DNA from 3 places in the Bradyrhizobium sp. UBA2491 genome. Region 3 is predicted to be linked to each of the others. Evidence: riboswitches for the same ligand, from Rfam matches in the RefSeq annotation. Region 3 holds a riboswitch; each other region holds the start of a gene.

Region 1 (7,217 bases), on a different contig from region 3:
GCAATTGCGGATGCACCGCATGCGGATGACGGGCGGCAATCGCCAACGCCTGATCCGGTGAAATGCGATCGACGACACCGCCATCGACTGCCGAAACCGTGACGGCGGCACCTTTCCAGCCGGCAATGCGATAGACCGGCGTGTCGTTCATCATCGAAAGCCGCAGGTCGCGCGGATAATGCTCCATTGCTGCGATCGCCATCGCACGATCCGGCGACACCTGCACCTTGCTCCAGGTGATGGCGGGGAGAGCGGACAAGCGCTCCGCGTCGGTGAGCCGCGGAAAGGCCACGTACATCATGACGAGGCCGGAGATGAACCACATCACGAACAGCAGACACGTCGCAATGCCGATCCAGCGATGGACGACATAAAGCCATCGCCGCCCTCGCCGGATCAGAGCCTTGCGCATGGTCAGAACTTCACGTTGACGGACAGTTCGGCGGTGCGCGGCATGCCCAGCAGCCATTGTCCCGTGCCGTTGGAGGTCACCGCATAGACCTTGTCGAACAGATTGTAGACCCGGAACGCGACCGTGGTCCGATCATCCGGCTTCCACCTGATGCCGCCATTGACCACATTGTATCCGGGCCGCAACTGGGTGTTGGCAAGGTCCGAGTACATGGCACCGACGATCTGCACGCCGCCATAGACCGACCAATTGGGCGCAAAATCCCAGGTCAGCCAGACGTTGGAAACCTGCTGCGGCACGTTGACCGGCACATTGCCATTGTAGCTGACCACCTTGCCACCGACCACCTGGCTGTTGTTGTCGTATCTGGCGCGCAGCAGCGCAAGATTGGCATCGACGCGCCAGCCATCGTTCAGCGCCAGCCCGATCGATCCCTCGACCCCGCGGGAAGATTGCTGACCGATCTGCAACGCCAGGCCGGCGGTCGGATTGCTTGGATCGGGAATGGTCAGGCCGGTCTTGACGATCTCATAGCCCGCCAGCGTCCACTCGCCGCGTCCGCCCCAGAACGACTGCTTGACCCCGATCTCGGTCTGCTTGCCGGTCGCAAGCTGGAAGGTTTTCTGCGATGTCGTCAGCGAGATCAGGTTGGTGACCGGATCGACGCCGACCGCGTACTGACCGTAGAACGCGAGGTTCTTGATCGGCTCGTAGACCAACCCGGTGCGCCAGCTGGTGCCGGACAGCGAAACGCCAAAGCTGTTCGCCGGCGTCCTGTAGTCGGTGCGATCGATATCGGGGCGATCATATCTGACGCCAGTGACGAGCGACAATTGATCGGTCAGCGACAGACGATCCTCGGCGAACAGCGCGTACTGATTCACGATCGAGTTGAAGCCGGGCGCGGTCGGAGACGTCGTCGCGAAGAATGAACCGGGATCGAAGACGTAGGGATTGACCGACGATGTACCGCTATAGGGCGAGTTGTTGGTGTGGGTGAAGTCGATGTGGTTGACGTCGAACCCGGCAACAAACTGGTTCGCAAGCCCGAAGACGTGACCGTTGAAGGTCGCATCCATTCGGTTGCCGACCTGCTTCTGGTCGTGGAAGATTTCGATATAGTTGTTGCGGTCGAGCAGCTGGGTCTTGGGATTCCAGGTGTAGTTCTCGATATCACGCCAGTGCCGCTCGCTGGTCAGGTAATACAGGGTGTTGTTGATCTTGATGCCGTCGGCGACATCCCACTCGGTCTTGAACTGGGTCCAGCTGTCCTGATAGCGGATCGTGCTGTCGAGCGCGTTGTAGTTCTTGAAGCGTAGCGCATCCTGGATCGAGCCATTGATCAGCGGGGTGCCAAAGTAGCGTGACGGACTGCGGTCGCCGTAATCTTCGGAAAGCGTGAAGGCGAGACTTTCCGACACCTGCGCACGCACGGCAGCTGAGATCACCACATTCGATGTCTTGTCGCGATCGACCCAGCCGTCCGACATGTTGCCGGTGGCGTTGACCCGGTAGGACACATTGGGGCTGATCGGACCGGTGCTGTCCACCGACAGCCGTCGCGTCATGTTGCTGTCGAGCGAGACCTCGGCCGCGTTGTAAGGCGTGCTCTGCGGCTTCTTCGGAACGACGTTGATGACGCCGCCGATCGCGCCTTCGCCGTACAACACCGAGGCCGGCCCACGCAGCACCTCGATGCGATCCGTGGACCAGGTGTCGTAGGGAAACGTCAGCGTGCCGGAGCCGATATAGAAGCGTGTTCCGTCATAGAGCGTCATCACCGAGTTGCTGCCAGCAAAGCCGCGGTCGCTGAACGACAGCCCGCCATTGCCGGGCGCCGGCGTCGCGATGAAGCCGGCCGCATTCTGCGTGACGGCATCGAGCACATTATGCTGGCCGCGTTCCTGGATGGTCTGCGCCGTGATGATCTCCACGCTGGCCGGCGTCTGCAATGGCGTCAGATTGAGCCGGCTGCCGGTGGTTCCCGGCTTGGTGGCATTCAGCGTCGGCGATGGCGATCCCGATGTCGATGCAGACGATGCGGCCGCGGGCTGCGGCGCGCCGCCCGCCACCGCGGTCGTTGCACGGCGGGACCTCGGTCGCGATGTGGTTGCGGTATTGGCTGCTTGCGCAGCGGGTTTCGGCTTGGCCGCGGCCGAAGGCGAGACTTCGATCGGATCGAGTTTCGTTGCAGGAGCGGACTGCGCCAGCACCTCGGCCGGCAGCAGCAGCGACGACAATGAGCAGAACAAACCGAGGCGCAGCCCCAGCGCAACGGAAGACGATGACGACATCAAGGAAACTCGCGGTAACGTGGCACGTCACCGCGAACGCGGACTGGCGCATTGCTCAACGAGCAACGTTCCGATCCCACCAGGACGCCCCCGCCCGATGTGCTCGCGTGTGACCACGACTGACGGCAGGTCTCCTGGCTCACGGGTCATCGCCTGTCGACGCCTTCCCGGGCCTGACAGCCCAGTGGCAAATTGACGAAAGGCTCGCCGTTTACAGTTGCGGGGACAGCTGCGGCATTGGGGTTTCCCTCGCACCGCATTCCCTTTTGATCCCCGAAGGGAACCGTCGACAAACGATTAAGAGCTGCTCATCGGGCTGTCAATTCGCTGTGATCACCGCACACATGCTTTGCGGACAAGCGTTGCTGCAACGTCACTATTGATTGCCGTCATTTCATGGTGCCTCGACGCAGCCGTCCATAATCGCATCGATCTCGCCGCGCGACAGCGCGCCCATCTCGGCGATGAACACGATGCGCGTCCGCGGCACCCCGGCCGCCGGCGCCCCGCCCGCGGTCAATGTCGCGCGTCCGCCGGCCAGTTGAAATACCATCGGCCGGCCGGGCTGCTCGACCGTTTCGAACAACCCCTTCGCCCGCGCGAGCTTCGGCGCCAGCCTGCCGATCGCCTGCTGCAATCGCGGCAGGAGCACCCGCCGCTCCGACGTCCAGCTCAGTGTCTCGAACCGGTCCGCTGCCGGCCGTCTCGGCGTAATCTCTCGCAGCACCGGCACATGATCGAGATCCGCCGGGAACAGCAACGCCGCCGGCACCTCGCCGTGCACGGCATCGACCACGACCGCCGCCGGACGCACGGCGCGGACGGCATCGCGGATCGCGGCGCACGCGGCTGCGTCGGCGAGATCAATCTTGCTCAGCGCGACGATGTCCGCCGCCCGCAATTGCGACCGCAGCAGCGCATCATCCAGCGCGGTCACCGGCTGCGTCGCGTCGACCACGCACAGCACCGTCTCCAGCGGCGCCTCCTTCCAGATCACCGGATCCATCAGGTTGCGCACGATGTCGGCGGGATCGGCGATCCCGCTGGTCTCGATCACGATGAACTCGGGACGCGGATCACGCCGCAGCAGGGTTGCGAGCGTGCGCAGCAGGTCGCCTTCCAGCGTGCAGCAGATGCAGCCATTGCTCAGGCTGACCACGCCATCGCTGGCGCCGGCGATCAACTCAGCGTCGATGTTGATCGCGCCGAAGTCGTTCACCACCGCGGCGATGCGCCGGCCTTGCGCATGCGCCAGCAGATGGTTGACGACCGTGGTCTTGCCCGCCCCGAGGAAGCCCGCGACCAGCAGGATCGGGACCGGCACGTCAGGCCCCGGTGACGGGCCGGCGCACCGGCCGGCCGGGACGTGCCGCGACGTCGAGCACGCCATCCTTGATCAGCGGCTGGCCGCTGACCACGAGGTGCCGTACGCCTTCCGCCGGGCGATTCATGGCGGAGAAGGTCGCGCGATCGCTCAGCGTCTCGTAGTCGAACACCACGACGTCGGCATCGGCGCCCGCCTGCAGCCGGCCCTTGGCGCGCATCGCCGGCGTGCTCGCCGACAGGATCTCGGCCGGGATCAGCGCGCATTTGCGGATGCCTTCGAGCAGCGACACCTTCTTGCGCTCGCGCACCCATTCGCGGATGAAACGGGTGAAGCACCCCGCCGAACGCGGATGCGAGGTGGCGTCGTCCGGCAGCGGCCAGGCATCGCCGGTGTAGGGGCGGCCATCCGACAGCGTCCACGGCATCGCGTCGGAGGCGATCGCGCCGCCCGGATACAGCACCGCCATGTCGAGCAGGTCGCGATGATGCGAGTTGTTCTCGATGTCGAGCACATGCCACAGCACCAGCGTGGAGGGCTCCGCGGCCTGCGCCGCCAGCAGCTCCTCGCGGCTGCCGAAGCGATGACCGTCGGTGACGCGCTGCACCGAATCGTAGCCGAGGCCGTTGCGCTCCTCGAATTTTGGATCGCTGAAGAAGGTCGCCGCCAGCACCGTCGAGCCGGTGCCATAGGGATAGGCCTCGACCGTGATCGGCAGGCCCTGCGCCTGTGCCTTCGCGATCAGCGCGACGCAGCGTTCGATGTCGGTCTTGCTCGACGAGTTGAAATGGCAGATGTGCATATGCGCGCCGGTGGCGCCGGCATAGCCGATCAGGCGGATATAAGCCTCTGCCGCGCTTTCGGGGTCGATCCGCGACATGTAGGCGACGTGGGTGAAGGTCGGCACCGCGTGATTGGCGGCGAGCTGGCACACCGCGGTCAATTCCTGCACGCCGGCGCCGGGCGCATAGGCGTTGAGGATGCCGATGCCGATGCCGCCCTCGTTCAGGCCGTTGGCGAGACGTTCGAGAATGCCGCCGACTTCGCCCTCCGTCGCCACATTGTCGATCCAGCGGCGGTCGCGCATCGCGCTGCCGAACGATTCCAGCGAGCTCTCCGAATTGGAGCCGGTCATCGCGCCGATCCGGGCGAACGCCCAGTTGGCCGCGGCGCCGTAATTCAGCACCCGCCCCTTTTCGGCCTGCCGCTTGTACCAGGATGCGACCGGCAGCACGCCGGCCTCGAGGTCGAGCGATGTCGTGACCCCGTCGAAGGCCTGCATGCGATCGGCCGGAATGGTCTGGCCATGCGCGTGCAGGTCGATGAAGCCGGGCGCCACCACGAGCCCGGTCGCGTCGATCTGCCGCTCGGCGCCGCCAAGCCCGGTGCCAACAGCCGCGATCTTGCCGTCGACCACGGCGACATCGCCGATCGCGTCCATCCCGCTGGCTGGATCCACCACTCGGCCACCGCTGATCACCAGACCACCCATCTCGCCATTCTCCGCATGTCCAAAATGAAGCCTCGACCAACGGCCCCATCAACGCTTACGACCGGCGCCATCCGGCGCCAACAGCCAAAATTGCATCGCTCTTATCGCAGCAACCCGGCAAGGATCGTCGCGACATGTTGTAGCGCAGCATCCTTCGCGCGGCGCCGGTGCCAGGCCAGATGCAGGGAAAATCCTGCCGCTTTGATCGGCGGCGGAAATGAGACCAACCCGCTGAAATCGGCGACCACCCGCGAGGGAAGCATCGCGATCATGTTGGAGCCGCGCAGCAGGCTTGGCACCATCTGAAAGGTCGGGACCACGAGCCCGATCCGCCGCGACAAATGCCGGCTCGCGAGCTCGGCATCGAGCGGCGAGCGGTTGTCACCACGGCCGGAGACGAGAACATGAGGATAGGCAAGCCATGTCTTGAGATTGAACGCCTTCGCAGCCGGATGCCGCGCCCGCATCGCCACGACGTAGTGCTCGACCATGACCTCCTGGCGATGGAGGTCGTCTTCGGCCGGCGGAAACACCGAAACGGCGAGATCGCTGCTGCCGTCGATCAACGCCGCGCGCGCGGCGTCGGCGCCATGCCAGGGCTGGATCACCAGATCGATCCCGGGAGCCGAGCGTTGCAATTCCTGCTGCAACGGCGGGACGACGAGCAGGGCGGGGTAATCCGTCATGGAGATGCGCAAGACCTGGCGAATGTCGGCGAGCCGCACCTGCGGCGGATCGACCAGTTCGGTCAGACCCGCGAGCAGCGATTTCAACGGCGCGCGCAACGTCTCGGCCTTCGGCGTCAGATACATCGTGCCCCGGCCGCGCTCGAGCAGATCGTCGCGGAACAGCTCGCGGCAGCGTTGCAGGGCCGCCGACGTCGCCGGTTGCGACAGCCCGAGCCGGTCGGCGGCGCGGCTGACATGGGCCTCGTCCAGCAAGGCGTCCAGGATCACGAGGAGGTTGAGGTCGAGCGACCGTAAATTCATAGAACAGATAATACAGTAGATTTATTATCGATTGGAGTAATTTATGCGTCTGCCGCATGCTCGCTCCATCAACGCACAGGAGCCGACCACATGACCAAGACCCTCATTCTCGTCTTTCACCGCGATCTCTCGCAATCCAAGGCCAACGCCGCGCTGGCGGCCGCCGCGGCCAGCCTGCCCGGTGTCGAGGTCGTCGACATGCAGGCACTGTATCCCGGCGACATCGACATGTTCCGGGACGGTGAGCGCGAAGCCGCCCGCCTGCTCGCCGCCGACCGCATCGTGCTGCAGTTTCCGATCCAGTGGTACTCCACCCCGGCGCTGCTGAAGGCATGGCAGGACGCGGTCCTGACGCGGATATTCTACGTCGCCTATGAGACGGAGGGCCGGTTGCTCGAAGGAACCCCGCTGATGGTGGCGGCGACCGCCGGCAACGTGCACGACGCCTATCGCACCGGCGGCCGCAACATGTTTCCGATGATGGACTTGCTTGCGCCGCTGCGCGCCACGGCGCATCGCTGCGGGCTGCCGTGGTCCGATCCCTTCATCATGTACGAATCGGACCGGCTTTCGCAGCAGGCGCTCGAAGCCGCAACCGCAGACTATGTCGCCAAGCTCGAAGACTGGATCGCATCCACGCCGGCTCCCCTCAAGCAGGCGGCATAGGCCGGCTGCTCAAGCCCGTGCAGCGCGCCGCGGCGGCAAT
Region 2 (7,217 bases), on a different contig from region 3:
ATGCCACGCCCCCGCCGAGCGCGCGGCGTTCGCGCATGATCAGATAGAGGAAGAACGGCACGCCGATGATCGAGGTCAGCACGCCGACCTTGATGTCCGAGGTGGAGGGGATGATACGCACCGCGATATCGGCGCCGAGCAACAGCGCCGAGCCGGTGAGCGCGCTCGGCACCAACAGCCGCGCCGGATCGTGGCCGATCACCGGTCGCATCAGATGCGGCGCGACGAGCCCGATGAAGCCGATGGTGCCTGTGACGGCGACCGCGCCGCCGACGCCGAGCGCAACGCCGGTGATGACGAGGAGCCGCAACCTTCCGACGTCGACGCCGAGACTTTGCGCGGCCTCCTCGCCGAGCGTCAGCGCGCGGAACGCACTGGCCTGGCTGAGCAGGATGGCGGCGCCCGCGACGATGAAGGGCAGCGCCAGCGCGACGTGCTGGAAGCTGCGGTCCTCGAGCGAACCAAGCAGCCAGAACGCAATCTCCAGCACCACGAAAGGATTGCTCGAGAGATTCATCACCAGCGCCGTGGCGGCGCCGGCGAAGCTCGATATCGCGAGCCCTGCGAGGATCAGGATCAACAGCCCGGCATTGCGGCCGGCGATCGCGAGCAACGCGAACACCGAGCCGAAGGCGGCGATGATCGCCACCACCGGCAGCGCGTAGGAGCGCACATCGGCGAGGCCGAGCGCGATCACCAGCACCGCGCCGAATGCCGCCGATTGCGGCGCGCCGAACAGCGATGGCGACGCCAGCGGATTGCGCAGCAAGCCTTGCAATGCCGCGCCGGACAGCCCGAGAATGCCGCCGATCGCGAACGCCAGGATGGTACGCGGCAAGCGGATCTCGCGCACGATCACCTGCGCGACGTCGCTGCCGCCGCCGAACAGCGCCTCGATCACCGCGAGCGGCGACAACCGCACCGGACCGACGCCGAGCGAAACCACCAGCAGCAGCACGACGAGCGCGAGCAGCGCCGTGGTGGCACCCCACCGGCGCCGCGCCGCGACCTCGGCCGCCAAGGCAAAATCCTGCACGCTCATCCAATCCATGCTCTTACAGCGATCGCCGTGGCAGACAAGCGACACTCGATAAAAACCGTGACCGCCTCGCCGCCGCCGGACGCCCGCCGGATTGACTTTGCTGCCCGGCCGAACGCTAGTTGAACATGACGGTTCTTTAATGAGATGAAAAGGGAATGCGGTGCGGGGAAACCTCCCCAATGCCGCGGCTGCCCCCGCAACTGTATGCGGTGAATCCTTCGTCAGATGCCACTGGGAAACTCGGTCCTGGGAAGGCGACGAAGGGTAACGACCCGCGAGCCAGGAGACCTGCCGTCAGCCGTGGTCACACGCGACGATGCCGGTCGGGGAGTACAGGCATGAGCTTCACCGGATGCCGCAAGTGCAATGGTGAGACTGGGTTCGCGGTGACGTGCCACTGACGTCATTCCGAGGCCGCACTTTATGTTTTGCTTCCCTTCCCATCGGCGCCGCCGCGCGCTTCTGCTCGCGTCGACGATGATCGCCCCTGCAATCGCCGCCTCCGCCGCGCGGGCGCAGCAAGTCCCGTCTCCCGATCAGCTCCCGGCCATCGAGGTCGCCAAACCGAACGACCAGAACGTCACGCGCGCCAAGCCGGCCGCCGACGAAGCGCCGGCGCCGCGCCGCCCGGCGCCGGGCACCTCCCAGAGCAGCGATGCCGGCAGCGGCGCCGGATCGAATTCGACCGGAACCGCACCGGCCACCGGAACGGGCGGCAACGGCGGCGGACGCCAGTTCGCCGGTATCGTCGGCTCGTCCTCGACCGTGATCACGGCCGACGACATCGCGCATTCGCCGGTGCAGTCGCTGCCGGAAATCCTTGCCCAGGTGCCGGGCGTACAACTGCAAACGCTCTATGGCGGCCCGAACGGCGCCAAGACTGCGGTCGATCTGCGCGGCTTCGGCGCCTTCGCCTCCGACAACACCCTGTTCCTGCTCAATGGCCGCCGCCTCAACGACGTCGACAAGGCCGGCTTCGACCTCACCACGATCCCGCTCGATTCGATCGCGCGCATCGAGATCAGCCGCGGCAATAGCGGCGCCGTGCTCTACGGCGACAACGCGGTGGGCGGCGTCGTCAACATCATCACCAAGACCGGCGCCGGCGGCCCGCCAGCCACGATCAAAGCCGAGGGCGGCGTCGGCTCGTTCAACACGCGGATGGCCGCGATCTCCGCAGCACTCAATTCGGGGCCGTGGTCGACCTCGTTCTATGGCAACGGCATCAAGTCCGACGGCTACCGCGCCAACAATGCGCTCGACCAGCGCAACGCGGTCGGCAACGTCAACTACAACACGTCGGACCTCTCTGCCTTCCTGACCGTCACCGGCAGCGATCAGAAGCTTGGTCTCCCCGGCGGACGGCTGGTCGATCCGTCGATCGGCGTCAACGAGTTGCAGACCGACCGCAGGGGCACCAGCACGCCGTTCGACTACGCCAACCAGCAGACATCAAGCGTCACCGCCGGCTTCACCAAGACGTTGATGAACGGCGTCGACCTCATCGTCGACGGCGGCTGGCGGCAGCGTGACACCCAGAGCGGCTTCTTCGGCACCGTGCCGACCATCAGCTTTGCCTCGACCTACAACGATGCGGCGTTGCAGACATGGTCGATCACGCCGCGGCTCAGCATCAAGAACGTGGCCTTCGGAATGCCGTCGACGATCCTGACCGGTATCGACTATTACGACTCGACCTTCCGCGAGGCGCGCGGCGCCTACCAGGGCGTCGACCCCTACCACATCTACAACATCGAGCAGCAGACCGTCGCCGGATACTGGCAGCATACGCTGGGACTGCTGCCGACCACCGATGTCTCCTACGGCGCGCGCGTCCAGAATACCAGCGTCTCGGCACGCGACCGCTACGACCCGAACGCGCCGTTCGCGTTCGATACGCAGGCGGCTCCGCTCGACAGCAACGAGACGCAATATGCGCTGCATGTCGGCGTCGAGCATCGCTTCACCGACACCTTCTCGGTGTTCGGCCGCGCCGCCCGCGCCTTCCGCACCCCCGATGTCGACGAGCGCGTCGCATCCGGCCCGTCGTTCGATCCGGTGACGTTCGCGCCGATCCCGCAGAACTTCCAGCTCAAGACCCAGACCTCGGAGGACGTCGAGGGCGGCTTCCGGGTCAAGACCAATCGCTTCCAGGTCCAGACCAGCGTCTATCTGATGGATCTCGAGAACGAGATTCATTTCAACCCGGTGCTGTTCTACAACGTCAACCTCGATCCGACCCGCCGCTACGGTTCCGAGACCAGCGCTTCGCTCAAGGTCAGCGACACCGTGACCCTGCGCGGCGGCATGGCGGTCACCCGCGCCGTCTTCCGCGAAGGCATGTGGGCCGGCAACGACGTGCCGCTGGTGTCGCGCTACACCGGCAATATCGGCATCACCTGGAATATCTGGCAGAACTACCTGGTGTTCGACGCCACGGCGCGGGCCTGGAGCTCGCGCGTCATGGACAACGACCAGGCCAACACCCAGGGCCGGATTCCCGGCAACGCCACCGCCGACATCAAGCTGAGCGGGCAAGTCGATCGCTTCTTCTGGTCGCTCAGCGTCAACAACCTGTTCAACGCGCTGTACTACGACTACGCCATCGCGAGCTCGTTCACGGCCGGCCGCTTCTCGGCCTATCCGCTGCCCGGCCGCACCTACATGGTGAAGGCCGGCGCGACGTTCTAGGCATGCCCGGACAAAGAGCGGCGCGGGTGTGACCTCACCGCGCCGTCTCCTCACATGACGAGCGCCCACGAACTGGAGTAGAATTCCGGCGACTGATTTGACCCGCGCAGGGGAAACGCATGGCCAAGGCCGGGAAGCAGGACAAGGGCGGCACCAAGCCTGACGACAAGGCGAAGAAGCCTCCACCACCCGCAGCGCCGCCGGACGACGAGTCCTACGAGGATGGCGACATCGCCACGCCGAAGCTCGATCGCTACGGCAATGACGACGAGCCGTTGTAGGACTATCCACGATGTCGTCCTGGCGAAAGCCAGGACCCATTACCCCTGAAGCGCGCTATTGGGCACCGTGCCGCCCCGGCGTGCCACCAAACTTGTATTCGTGGTTATGGGTCCCGGCCTTCGCCGGGACGACGTGTCGAGAGATCGTGCATAAAATCCTCCCCCTCGATCGTCCTGATGCTCGCGCGGTCGAGCAGATGCGCGCCGAAGCCGCCGCGCGCCAGCGATGAGGCGATCGGCGGCGAGGCCAGCAGCAGCGCCGTCGTCATCGCCACCGGCACGGCTGAAGGCCAATCGAGCCGCACCGGCGTCAATTCCTCGGAGCTGCCGCGATAGAGACCCTTGCCCGCGGCGATGCGGCCGCATTCGCGGATCAGGTCACGCCGCGTTCCGTCGCGGGAGGCGCTGCCGAACAGCGCCTGCATCGCCAGATGGGTCCGCACCCCGGCGCGGCCGTCGGGCAGCCGCGCCGGGGTCTCGCCGAGCGAGACGCGCAGCAGCAGATCGACCAGATCGGTGCCGGCGCGATAGGCGTTGACGGGCTCGACCAGCCGCGGATTGCAGTCGATCAACAGCGGCGTCGCGCTGTCCAGCGGCATGATGACGTCGACCGAGAGCGCGCCGTGCCAGCGAAGATGCGCGCCGATGGTCTCGAGGCTGGCCCGGATCGCCGGCCGGCTCACGCTCTCCTTGATCGCCTCGCCGCCGCCGACACCGGCCGCGACCTGCCGGTAGGCGTGGAAGCCGACGAGGGCGCCGCGGCAGAACACCGACTGGGCCTTTTCGACCGTGCCGGTGATCAGATCCTGCGCCAGCACCTCGCCGGCGAAATCGCCTGACGATTCGAGATCGTAGAGCGCGCGATTGAGATCGCCGGCGTCGCGCACGAACCAGATGCCGCGGCTGGCGGTGCCGACCGAGGTCTTGACCACCGAAGGAAACCGGATCGCCGCGCGCAGCTCGTCGGCCGAGGTCACGATCCGGGTCGGCGGCTGCGGCAGGCCGAGCCGGTCGAGCAGGCGGCTGAAGCCGGCCTTGCCGTGCACCGCGCGATAGCTCGCGAAATCCGGCAGCGCGAGGCCGGTGTGCGCCTTCAGCCGGGCCTCGGAGCGGGCGAACAGGAAGCCCTGTTCATGGGTCGGCAGCAGCACATCGAAATGCCGCGCCGCCAGCAGGCGCTCGACGAAGCCGAGATAGCCGGCCGGATCCGACCGCAGCGGCGGGCAATGGTGATATTTGCGGACGAAGCGGGAATAGCGCGCCAGGCACCAGCGCGCCGGATCGCAGATCTCGACGTGATGGCCGGCCAGCCCCAGGATCGTGATCGCCTCGCGGCTGGAGGTGCTGGAGCCCTCCGACACAAGCACCCGGAGTGGCGTTCTGGCGTCGACCATGGCCGATCATCCCCGCACGGCCACAATTTGTCGCTGCATTTAATGCCGCATGTGTCGATCCGGCACGGCCGTGCCGGGGGCAGCCATGCGCCTGTGTTCATGGACAATTAGCCGCCAACCTCTATTTTCTGCCGGCCCTGCCGGGCATGGCTTCTCGACGCGTTTTGTGCATGCGAACCGGTGCCCGCTTCGCTGCAAAACGCTTACGGAACTGGGGTTTTCACGGACATGGTCGATATTCTGGCCGCACCGCAGCAAGCGAAAGCCGACAGTGCGGCGCGCACGCTGACCGGGATTTCGGTCGCCCATTGGGTCAGCCATTTCCATATCTTCGTGCTGCCGATGCTGTTTCCGTTCCTGAAGCAGCAGCTCGGTGTTGGATATGTCGAGCTCGGCCTGGCGCTCACCGTATTCGCGGTGGTCTCGGGCCTGACCCAGGCGCCGATCGGCTACCTCGCCGACCATATCGGCGCGCGCAAGATCCTGCTGATCGGGCTGACGGTCGGCGGCTGCGCGCTGATCGGGCTCGGCCTGCATCTCAGCTACACCTCGCTGATCGTCTGCGCCGTGCTGCTCGGCCTCGCCAACAGCGTCTATCATCCGGCCGACTACGCCATCCTCTCGGCCCATATGGACGAGGCACGGATGGGCCGCGCGTTCTCGATCCACACCTTTGCCGGCTTCCTCGGCGGCGCGGTGGCGCCGGCGATCATGGCGGCGCTGGTCGCCTCGGTCGGCGGCCTCGGCGCGCTGATCGTGGCCGGCGCGGTCGGCCCGCTGGTGGCGCTGTTCCTGATCGTGCTCGGCATTCCCGACGCCGGCGCCAACAAGAACAAGGCCAAGGACGACGGCTCACAGAAGGCGAGCGTGATCACGCCGGCGCTGATGGTGCTGACGGCCTTCTTCACGCTGCTCAGCCTGTCGACCTCGGGCATCAACAATTTCGGCGTGGTCGCGCTGATGGGCGGCTACGGCGCGTCGTTCTCAACCGCGAATATCGCCCTGACCGCATTCCTCGGCTCCAGCGCCGCAGGCGTGCTCGCCGGCGGCTATCTCGCCGACTGGACCCATCGTCACAGCCAGGTCGCCGCGGCCTGCTTCGCGGTCAATGCCGTGCTGGTGCTGCTGATCGCGCTGATGAACCTGCCGCCGGTGGCGCTCACGCTCGCGATGGGGCTCGCCGGATTCCTCGGCGGCGTGATCGCGCCGTCCCGCGACATGATGGTGCGCAACGCAGCACCTCCCGGAGCCGCCGGCCGCGCCTTCGGCATCGTCTCCACCGGCTTCAACTTCGGCGGCATCGCAAGCCCGCTGCTGTTCGGCTGGATCATGGACCAGCACATGCCGCATTGGGTGTTCGGCGCCTCGGTGGTCTTCATGGTGCTGACGGTGCTGCTGGCGCTGGTCACCGAGCGCAAGCCGCAGACCTCCGCGGCAGCGATCCAGGCGTAATCTGGTGAGGGCGGCCGCACGGACCGCCCGCGGCCGATAAACTCAGCGGCCCCAGAATGCGGGCGTCGCCTTGAACCGCCGCCAGCTCTTGCGCAGCGCTTTCGCGACCGCGATCTGATCGCGCGCCAGCCAGCCGGCCATCGCGCCGATGCCGAGATGCAGTGCAGGCTGGTCGTCCTGCCGGATCGTATGCAGCAGCACGCGCGTGCTGCCGATGTCGCACACCCGCCCCAGACTGTTCTGCAACCGGGCGAGCCGCTTCACATAGCGCTTCGCCGGAGCGTGGGTCGCATAAAGCGGCAGGAAGAACTCCGCCGCATAGCGCAGCTTCTTGAGGTCGATCCTGAGGGTGTGCTG
Region 3 (7,217 bases):
CTCGCGAGCGCGGATGCGGCGGTCGAGAGCGCAAAGCAGAACATCGGCGCATAGCGCGGCTCGACGGGATGCAGCCGGAATCGATCACTGGAAGGCAGATCGTTCAAAGCCATGGCGTATCTCCTTCCGGCAATTTCTCACGTCCCATGCCGCTTGGCCTCAATGCGGCGCTTCCATCGGGTTCTCGGAATCTACCAGATCGAGCCGGTCGTGCACAGCAAGCCATTCGACAAGCACCGGCGTCAGTTGTTCCGTCGCCCCCAATTGTCGAAGGGCAACCCGGACGGTCGCCCTAGCGAAACGGTCGCCCGGCAAGACCACTGCATCTGGAGCCTGTCCGGCGGCGACGGCCTCGATGACCCTGCGCTTCAACGCCAGCAGTTCAGGCAAGCCGAAGCGCGCGAGCAGTGCCTGGAATGCGACGTGATGCTCGCGCCGAAATTCACGTTTGCGGCCGAGCTGATCGCGGAGCGGATGTGCCGGATAGAGATGCGCGCAAGGGATCCAGCCATCGGGCAACGGCTCGGTCGCAGCATGCGTGCGGCCATGCGCCAGCAGTTTGGGCAGAACATGGGTGTGCGGACCGTCCGGACTCCTGCCGCCCGGGGGCGGGATCGGTTGAAACACCTCGACCCGTCCGATACGGCTGGTGAAAACGCGATGCGGATTGGCGCCGAGGATGATCCCCATCGCATCGTTGCCCGGCGCGAACAGCGATTTGCCAACACGGCTCCGGAGGGCGCGGACGGTGTCCTCGTCGTCGAGCCGTACGCAGGCATCGATATGCAGTACGCCCAGGCCGAGGTCGAACAGCACGCTGTTGCGATCCCGGCTGCGCAACGCGTCGTGATCCGGGCCGACTTCGGTCAATTCTGTCCTCCCACCCATGGCGCATCCATGTTGTGGAAGGCAGAGCGCGACGCGATGCATCCAGCTATCCGTGGTCGGCGATTCCGACGCGATCAGACGCAGGCCGGCGTGAGCAACGATCCTGATCGCGCCCTTGTCAGTCACGGCAGTGATCCCGTCGCCGGCCCGTGTCATCCGCACGGGTTCGTCGGGCTCGCGCGTGAACTCGGCGATGGCGCCGAACGTGCCGACGCTCCAGCCGGCCTGTGGATCATCAAGCTGCGCGGCGAGCATGACCATGGTGGCAGGATCTGTTGTCATATCGGCCGATCAAGCTCGCGCGACTGCTGCGCTCATTTCCGACTCTCTCATCCATCCACGACAGGAATGGTTCCAGAATGCCTGCGTCGCTCGTGCCGGCATGAAGATATTATGTCAGACCGCGGCAACTTCACGACAGGATTATCTCGGCACGGCACGCGGCCAGTCACGAATGTCCAATCCGGACCATGGCTTAGATCGATCGCGCCGCGGGATGACCGCGGCAAGGTTGACGTCACCAGCCGATAGCCGCTAATCAGGCTCGTCGAGGTTCTCCAGGTCCCGATTGACCTGGAGCTAAGAGGGAAGCCGGTGTGATGCCGGCGCTGCCCCCGCAACTGTAAGCGGCGAGCTGTTGTCCATCCAAAGCCACTGAGGCGCGAGCCTCGGGAAGGCAGGACAAGAGCGACGACCCGCGAGCCAGGAGACCTGCCCCGACAACATACACGTCCTCGGGCGGGGTGTCCCGGTGGTGCGGTTGCGACCCGCTAGCGCCTTGGCACGTGCGGAGTCCAGACGTGTCACTACGGCCTTTGCCCCCAACTGTTTGGGGTTAAGCCAATGTCTACCAATCTCTCCTCTCTTCCGGTTACCACACTCGGCACGCCGCGGATCGGTCCGCGGCGCGAACTCAAGCTCGCGCTCGAAAGCTTCTGGTCCGGCGCGTCAAGCCAGCAGGTGTTGATCGACACCGGTATCGGATTGCGCGCCGCCAATTGGGCGCGCCAGAAGAAGCTCGGCGTCTCGGTGATCCCGTCGAACGATTTCTCGTTCTACGACCAGGTACTCGACACCTCGGTGATGGTCGGCGCGATTCCCGCGATCTATGGCTGGAGCGGCGGTCCAGTACCGCTTGCCACCTACTTCGCGATGGCGCGCGGCGCGCAGGGTGACACGCACGACGCGTCGTGCGGCCACGCCCATCATGGCCACGGTCATGGCGTACCGGCGCAGGAAATGACCAAATGGTTCGACACCAACTATCACTACATGGTGCCTGAGCTGTCGAAGGATCAGCAGTTCACCCTCGCCTCGCGCAAGCCGATCGAGGAATATGAGGAAGCCAAGGCGCTCGGTTACCAGACCCGCCCGGTGCTGGTCGGTCCGGTCACCTTCCTCAAGCTCGCCAAAAGCAAGGACGTCAGCTTCGAGCCGCTGTCGCTGCTCGACCGGCTGCTGCCGGTTTACATCGAGGTGCTGCGCGAGCTCGCCAAGCGCGGCGCCGATTGGGTGCAGATCGACGAGCCTTGCCTGGTGCTCGATCTCGACGATGCCGCGCGCAATGCGCTGCGCCACGCCTATGCCGAGATCGCCAAGGCGGTACCGCAGGTCAAGATCATGCTGGCGAGCTATTTCGGCAGCCTCGGCGCGAACCGCGACACGGCCTTCGCGCTTCCGGTCGCCGGCCTGCATTTCGATCTGGTCCGCGCGCCGGAGCAACTCGACGATCTTGCCCGGCTACCGGCCGACCGCGTCGTCTCGCTCGGCGTGCTCGACGGCCGCAACATCTGGCGCGCCGATCTGAGCAAGCTGCTCGACCGGCTCGAACCTGTGGTCGCCAAGCTCGGCAAGGACCGGGTGCAGATCGCACCCTCCTGCTCGATGCTGCATGTGCCGATCGATCTCGCACTCGAAGCCAAGCTCGATGCCGAGGTGAAGAGCTGGCTCGCCTTTTCGGTGCAGAAGATCGAGGAACTGGCCGCGCTCGGGACCGCGCTTGCCGCCGGCCGCGCGTCGATCGCGGATGCGCTGAAGGCCTCCGATGCAGCCGCCGCCGCGCGCAAGACCTCGCCGCAGATTCACGATCCGAAGGTGGCGAGCCGCCTTGCTGCCGTCGACGCCGCGATGCGCTGCCGCGCCAGCCCGTTCGAAGAACGGGCCGACGTTCAGCATGCCCGCTTCAACCTGCCCGCGTTCCCGACCACCACCATCGGCTCGTTCCCGCAGACGCCGGAGATCCGCAAGGCCCGCGCCGCGCATGCCAAGGGCAGCTTGAGCGACGCCAACTACAAGACCTTCCTGCGGGAGCAGACCGCCGAGACCGTGCGCTGGCAGGAAACCATCGGCCTCGACGTGCTGGTGCATGGCGAGTTCGAGCGCAACGACATGGTGCAGTATTTCGGCGAGCAGCTCGCCGGCTTCGTGTTCACCGAGCACGCCTGGGTGCAGTCCTACGGCTCGCGCTATGTCCGGCCGCCGATCCTGTTCGGCGATGTGTCGCGTCCGAAGCCAATGACGGTCGAGTGGTGGCAGTATGCGCAGTCGCTGACCAAGCGGCCGATGAAGGCGATGCTGACCGGGCCGGTCACCATCCTGAACTGGTCGTTCGTCCGCGACGACATCCCGCGCAGCGAGGCCTGCCGGCAGATCGCGCTGGCGATCCGCGACGAGGTCACCGACCTCGAGACGGCCGGCGCCGGCATGATCCAGATCGACGAGGCGGCGCTGCGCGAAGGCCTGCCACTGCGTCGCTCGGAGTGGACAACCTATCTCGACTGGGCGGTGGAGTGCTTCCGCATCTGCTCGTCCGGCGTCCGCGACGAGACCCAGATCCACACCCATATGTGCTACTCCGAGTTCAACGACATCATCGACGCGATCGGCGCGATGGATGCCGACGTGATCTCGATCGAGACCTCGCGCTCGAAGATGGAGTTGCTGGATGCGTTCCGGAACTATCGCTATCCGAACGAGATCGGTCCCGGCGTCTATGACATCCACTCGCCGCGTGTGCCAGAGGTGACCGAGATGACCGAGCTGCTCAAGCTGGCACGGGAGCGCCTGACCGACGGCCAGCTCTGGATCAATCCGGATTGCGGCCTGAAGACCCGCAAATGGGATGAGGTCCGCCCGGCCCTCGTCAACATGGTCGCCGCGGCCCGCGAGTTGCGCGAGCTGGCCTAGAACATGATCCGGAAAAATGTGAAGCGGTTTTCGGGAAAGATCATACTCCTATGAAAAGCCAAGGCGCGATGACATTCACCCGAACGTCATCGCGCCTTGAAAAACCCTGCCCGGGTCGAACCCGGACATCGAAGGAGACACCATGCGTTTCTGGATCGAGTGCACGCGGTTCGACAACGGGCAGGCCATTCACATCAACATCGCGCTGGTCGGCTCGATGCTGCGCGACGGCGAGCGCACCGTGCTCGCCTTCGTCGGCGGCGACGGACAGACGATGGAGGTCCGCGAGACACCGCAGCAGATCATGGAGCTGCATCTCGGGCCGACGACGAAAGCATAACGGGAGACTGACGATCAGACCTGAATTCGGGCCGTCCGCACCCACGTCCGCACCTGATCTTCGCAAGATCGCCGCTCATCCGGATTAATGAGACCGGCCCGGCCAGTCGCCGCCTGGTCGATCCCCTGAACCGAATTTGACCGCTGGTTTTGCCGGCGGTATCGTTCGGGCGCCGGGCCCTTCGCAGTGGCAATCTATTCGAGGCGCTCATGGAATGGTCGACCAGGCCGGCCCGTCCGGATCAGCCTTTCGGAAGTTGGGCCGACGACCTCGCGGCTGCTTTCGTGCGGCTGGAGCCGCGCCGGATCGCCGGGGAGTCCTTTGCAGGCGCGATCTCCAAGGTCGACGCCGCTCCGGTTCAGATCTCCCAGGTCACTGCGAGCGGACACACCGTGGTCCGGCTCCCGTCGCACATCGCCGCAAGCACCGACGATCTCTGCTTTGTCAATCTCCAGCTTGAAGGCCTGGGACGGACCTCGCAGCGCGGCCACGAGCAGATCTGCGCACCCGGCGACCTTGCGCTTGCGGATACGACCCAGCCGTTCGAGATCGCCCATCGCCGCGATTTCAAGCTGTTCTGCTTCGCCGTGCCGCGACGCCTGTTGCCTGATGCGCTGTTCGATCGACCGCGCCTCGGCCTGTCGGCGACCGAAACCGGCCGCACGCTGTCCCGGACGCTGGCGAGCTACGCCGAGCTCTGCCTCAATGGCCGCCAGCGCGCAACGACCTCGACGATGATCGGCACGCACATCGCCGAGTTGATCGCGCACGCGCCGGACATCCTCACCGACATGCCGGCGGAGCGCGTGCATACGCCCGTGCTGCTGTCGATGATGCTCGATCATATCGCCCGCCGCAGCGACGACCCCGATCTCGGCGCGCTCGCGCTCGCCACGCAATTCCACTGCTCCGAGCGTTACGTGCACCGCCTGTTTGCGACCACCGGCCGCTCGGTGGGCGAGCACGTCAACGCGGAGCGGATTGCCGTATGCACGCGCGCGCTGCTCGATCGCAACTCCGCCCACAGGACCATCGCCGAGATCGCCTTTGCGGCGGGATTCCGCGACATCTCGCATTTCAACCGCCTGTTCAAGCGCCACAATGGCCTGGCCCCCCGCGAGTTTCGCCGAACCGCCTTGAGCTGACGCACGACGCGGCCAGCCAGTCCGGCGGACGCCGCGAAGACCGGAAATCGCGATGGCTCGGACTCCCGCCTCATCCCCTCAAGATCTGGATCGATGCGCACGCTCGCGCAACTTCGCTTCGGCAAGCTCAAGGTGACGACGCATGGCGGCCCCCATGGCGCCGCATGCCGTTCGCAAGATGGATGGTGTCGACCATTCGACACCTCCAACGCGGGCAATTCCGGCAGGTTTGGCGGCTCCGCTGCGATCAGGCCGGCGCGAGCTTGGGCAATTCCTGCATCGGACCACCGAGCTTGTCGCAAAGAAACGCGAGCGTATCGCAGTCGCGGTTGATCGATTTGCTCAATGCATTGCCCTCGCCGTGGCCGGCGCGGCGCTCGACGCCAAGATATACGACACTCTCCGGAGAGAGGGCATTCAGCGTCGCCACGAATTTGTAGGAATGGGCCGGCGCTACCCGGTCATCATTGTCGGCAGTGAGAACCAGAAGCGGCGGATACTTCACGTCCTTGCGGATATTGTGAAGTGGTGAATAGGCGAGCAGCGTCTTGAAATCCGTCTCATTGCTTTCAGCGTCACCGTACTCCGGAATCCAGTTGATGCCGAAGGTGAATTTCGGGAAACGCAGCATGTCAGTCACGGGAACGGCCGAGACGACTGCGCCGAACAGGTCGGGTCGCTGCAACATGGTCGCAAGCACCAGCAGCCCGCCATTGCTGGCGCCGTTGATGCCGAGCCTCTCGGTTCGGGTGTAGCCGTTGCCGATCAGCCATTCCGCCGAGGCGATGAAATCGTCGTAGGAGGACTGCTTGTGGGTTCGCCGCCCGCCGTCATGCCACGGCTGGCCGTATTCGCCGCCGCCTCGAATGGAGGCAAGGGCATAGACGCCGCCCATCCGGACCCAGGCGGCAATCCTGTCGCTGTAATAGGGCCACAACGCGTATCCGAAGCCGCCATAGGCGGTGAGCAGCGTGCGATTGTTGCCGTCGCGCGCAATCCCGGGCCGATAGATCAATGTCATCGGAACTCGCGTGCCGTCCTTGCTGGTCACGAAGACCTGGTCGACGACGACATCGGCGAGGCTGTGCCTGGCGGCCGAAGCGCGAAACAACGACGGCTTGCCGCTCTCCAGATCCAGCCATTCGATGCGGCTGGCCCGCTTGTAGTCGTTCACCTCGAGCAGCAGATGGTCGTCGCCCCTGAAATAGCGCCCGAACGCGACGCTCTCAAGGCCGCCGAGATCGATCGTCGAGAGGTGCTGTCCGTTGAGATCGTGGATCGCCACCCGCTGGTTGACATCTCGATAGTGCTTGACCACCAGCTTGCTGTCGAACACCGCCGCGGCGTTCAGCGCCGCATCGCTTTCGGCGATCACGGTATGCCACCGGTCCGGCTTCGGGTCGGCCTGATCGATCCGCACCAGTCGAAAGTTCGGCGCGTCGAGATTCGTGATCGCGTAATGCGTCGCTCCGACATTGGCGATCGGGTAGAAGCCGGCTATCCCGATCGGGAATATCTCCGTGATGTCAGATGCGTCGTGAAGGGGAGCGACGTAGTAACCCGCCTTTTCAGACGTTCCGATGCTCACCACGATCTTCAAGAGATCGGCTTCAGGCGATGCCGTCACCTGACAATAGTAATCGTGACGCGCCGACTGC

Evidence for each region. Region 3 has a riboswitch for cobalamin ahead of metE (5-methyltetrahydropteroyltriglutamate--homocysteine S-methyltransferase). Riboswitches for the same ligand answer to the same signal wherever they lie in the genome.
Region 1: it holds a riboswitch for cobalamin, as region 3 does, so the genes downstream of both, B2W55_RS05665 (TonB-dependent receptor) here and metE (5-methyltetrahydropteroyltriglutamate--homocysteine S-methyltransferase) in region 3, are expected to answer to the same signal.
Region 2: it holds a riboswitch for cobalamin, as region 3 does, so the genes downstream of both, B2W55_RS28395 (TonB-dependent receptor) here and metE (5-methyltetrahydropteroyltriglutamate--homocysteine S-methyltransferase) in region 3, are expected to answer to the same signal.

What each region holds. Positions count from the first base shown of each region.
Region 1 covers NZ_DDOP01000017.1:88,885-96,101, forward strand. Annotated here, with positions in the region: gene B2W55_RS05660 (PepSY domain-containing protein) at 1-412, opposite strand, end outside; gene B2W55_RS05665 (TonB-dependent receptor) at 415-2,706, opposite strand; cobalamin riboswitch at 2,814-3,009, opposite strand; gene B2W55_RS05670 (CobW family GTP-binding protein) at 3,101-4,030, opposite strand; gene B2W55_RS05675 (amidohydrolase family protein) at 4,032-5,522, opposite strand; gene B2W55_RS05680 (LysR substrate-binding domain-containing protein) at 5,624-6,511, opposite strand; gene B2W55_RS05685 (NAD(P)H-dependent oxidoreductase) at 6,602-7,177, shown strand; gene B2W55_RS05690 (hypothetical protein) at 7,187-7,217, opposite strand, start outside.
Region 2 covers NZ_DDOP01000081.1:88,421-95,637, reverse strand. Annotated here, with positions in the region: gene B2W55_RS28400 (FecCD family ABC transporter permease) at 1-1,042, opposite strand, end outside; gene B2W55_RS28405 (ABC transporter ATP-binding protein) at 1-2, opposite strand, end outside; cobalamin riboswitch at 1,155-1,352, shown strand; gene B2W55_RS28395 (TonB-dependent receptor) at 1,520-3,733, shown strand; gene B2W55_RS28390 (hypothetical protein) at 3,853-4,014, shown strand; gene B2W55_RS28385 (hypothetical protein) at 4,119-5,408, opposite strand; gene B2W55_RS28380 (MFS transporter) at 5,637-6,860, shown strand; gene B2W55_RS28375 (CYTH and CHAD domain-containing protein) at 6,903-7,217, opposite strand, start outside.
Region 3 covers NZ_DDOP01000039.1:90,503-97,719, forward strand. Annotated here, with positions in the region: gene B2W55_RS11730 (hypothetical protein) at 1-113, opposite strand, end outside; gene B2W55_RS11735 (DUF6925 family protein) at 160-1,149, opposite strand; cobalamin riboswitch at 1,422-1,621, shown strand; gene metE (5-methyltetrahydropteroyltriglutamate--homocysteine S-methyltransferase) at 1,732-4,074, shown strand; gene B2W55_RS11745 (hypothetical protein) at 4,217-4,414, shown strand; gene B2W55_RS11750 (helix-turn-helix domain-containing protein) at 4,624-5,559, shown strand; gene B2W55_RS11755 (prolyl oligopeptidase family serine peptidase) at 5,807-7,217, opposite strand, start outside.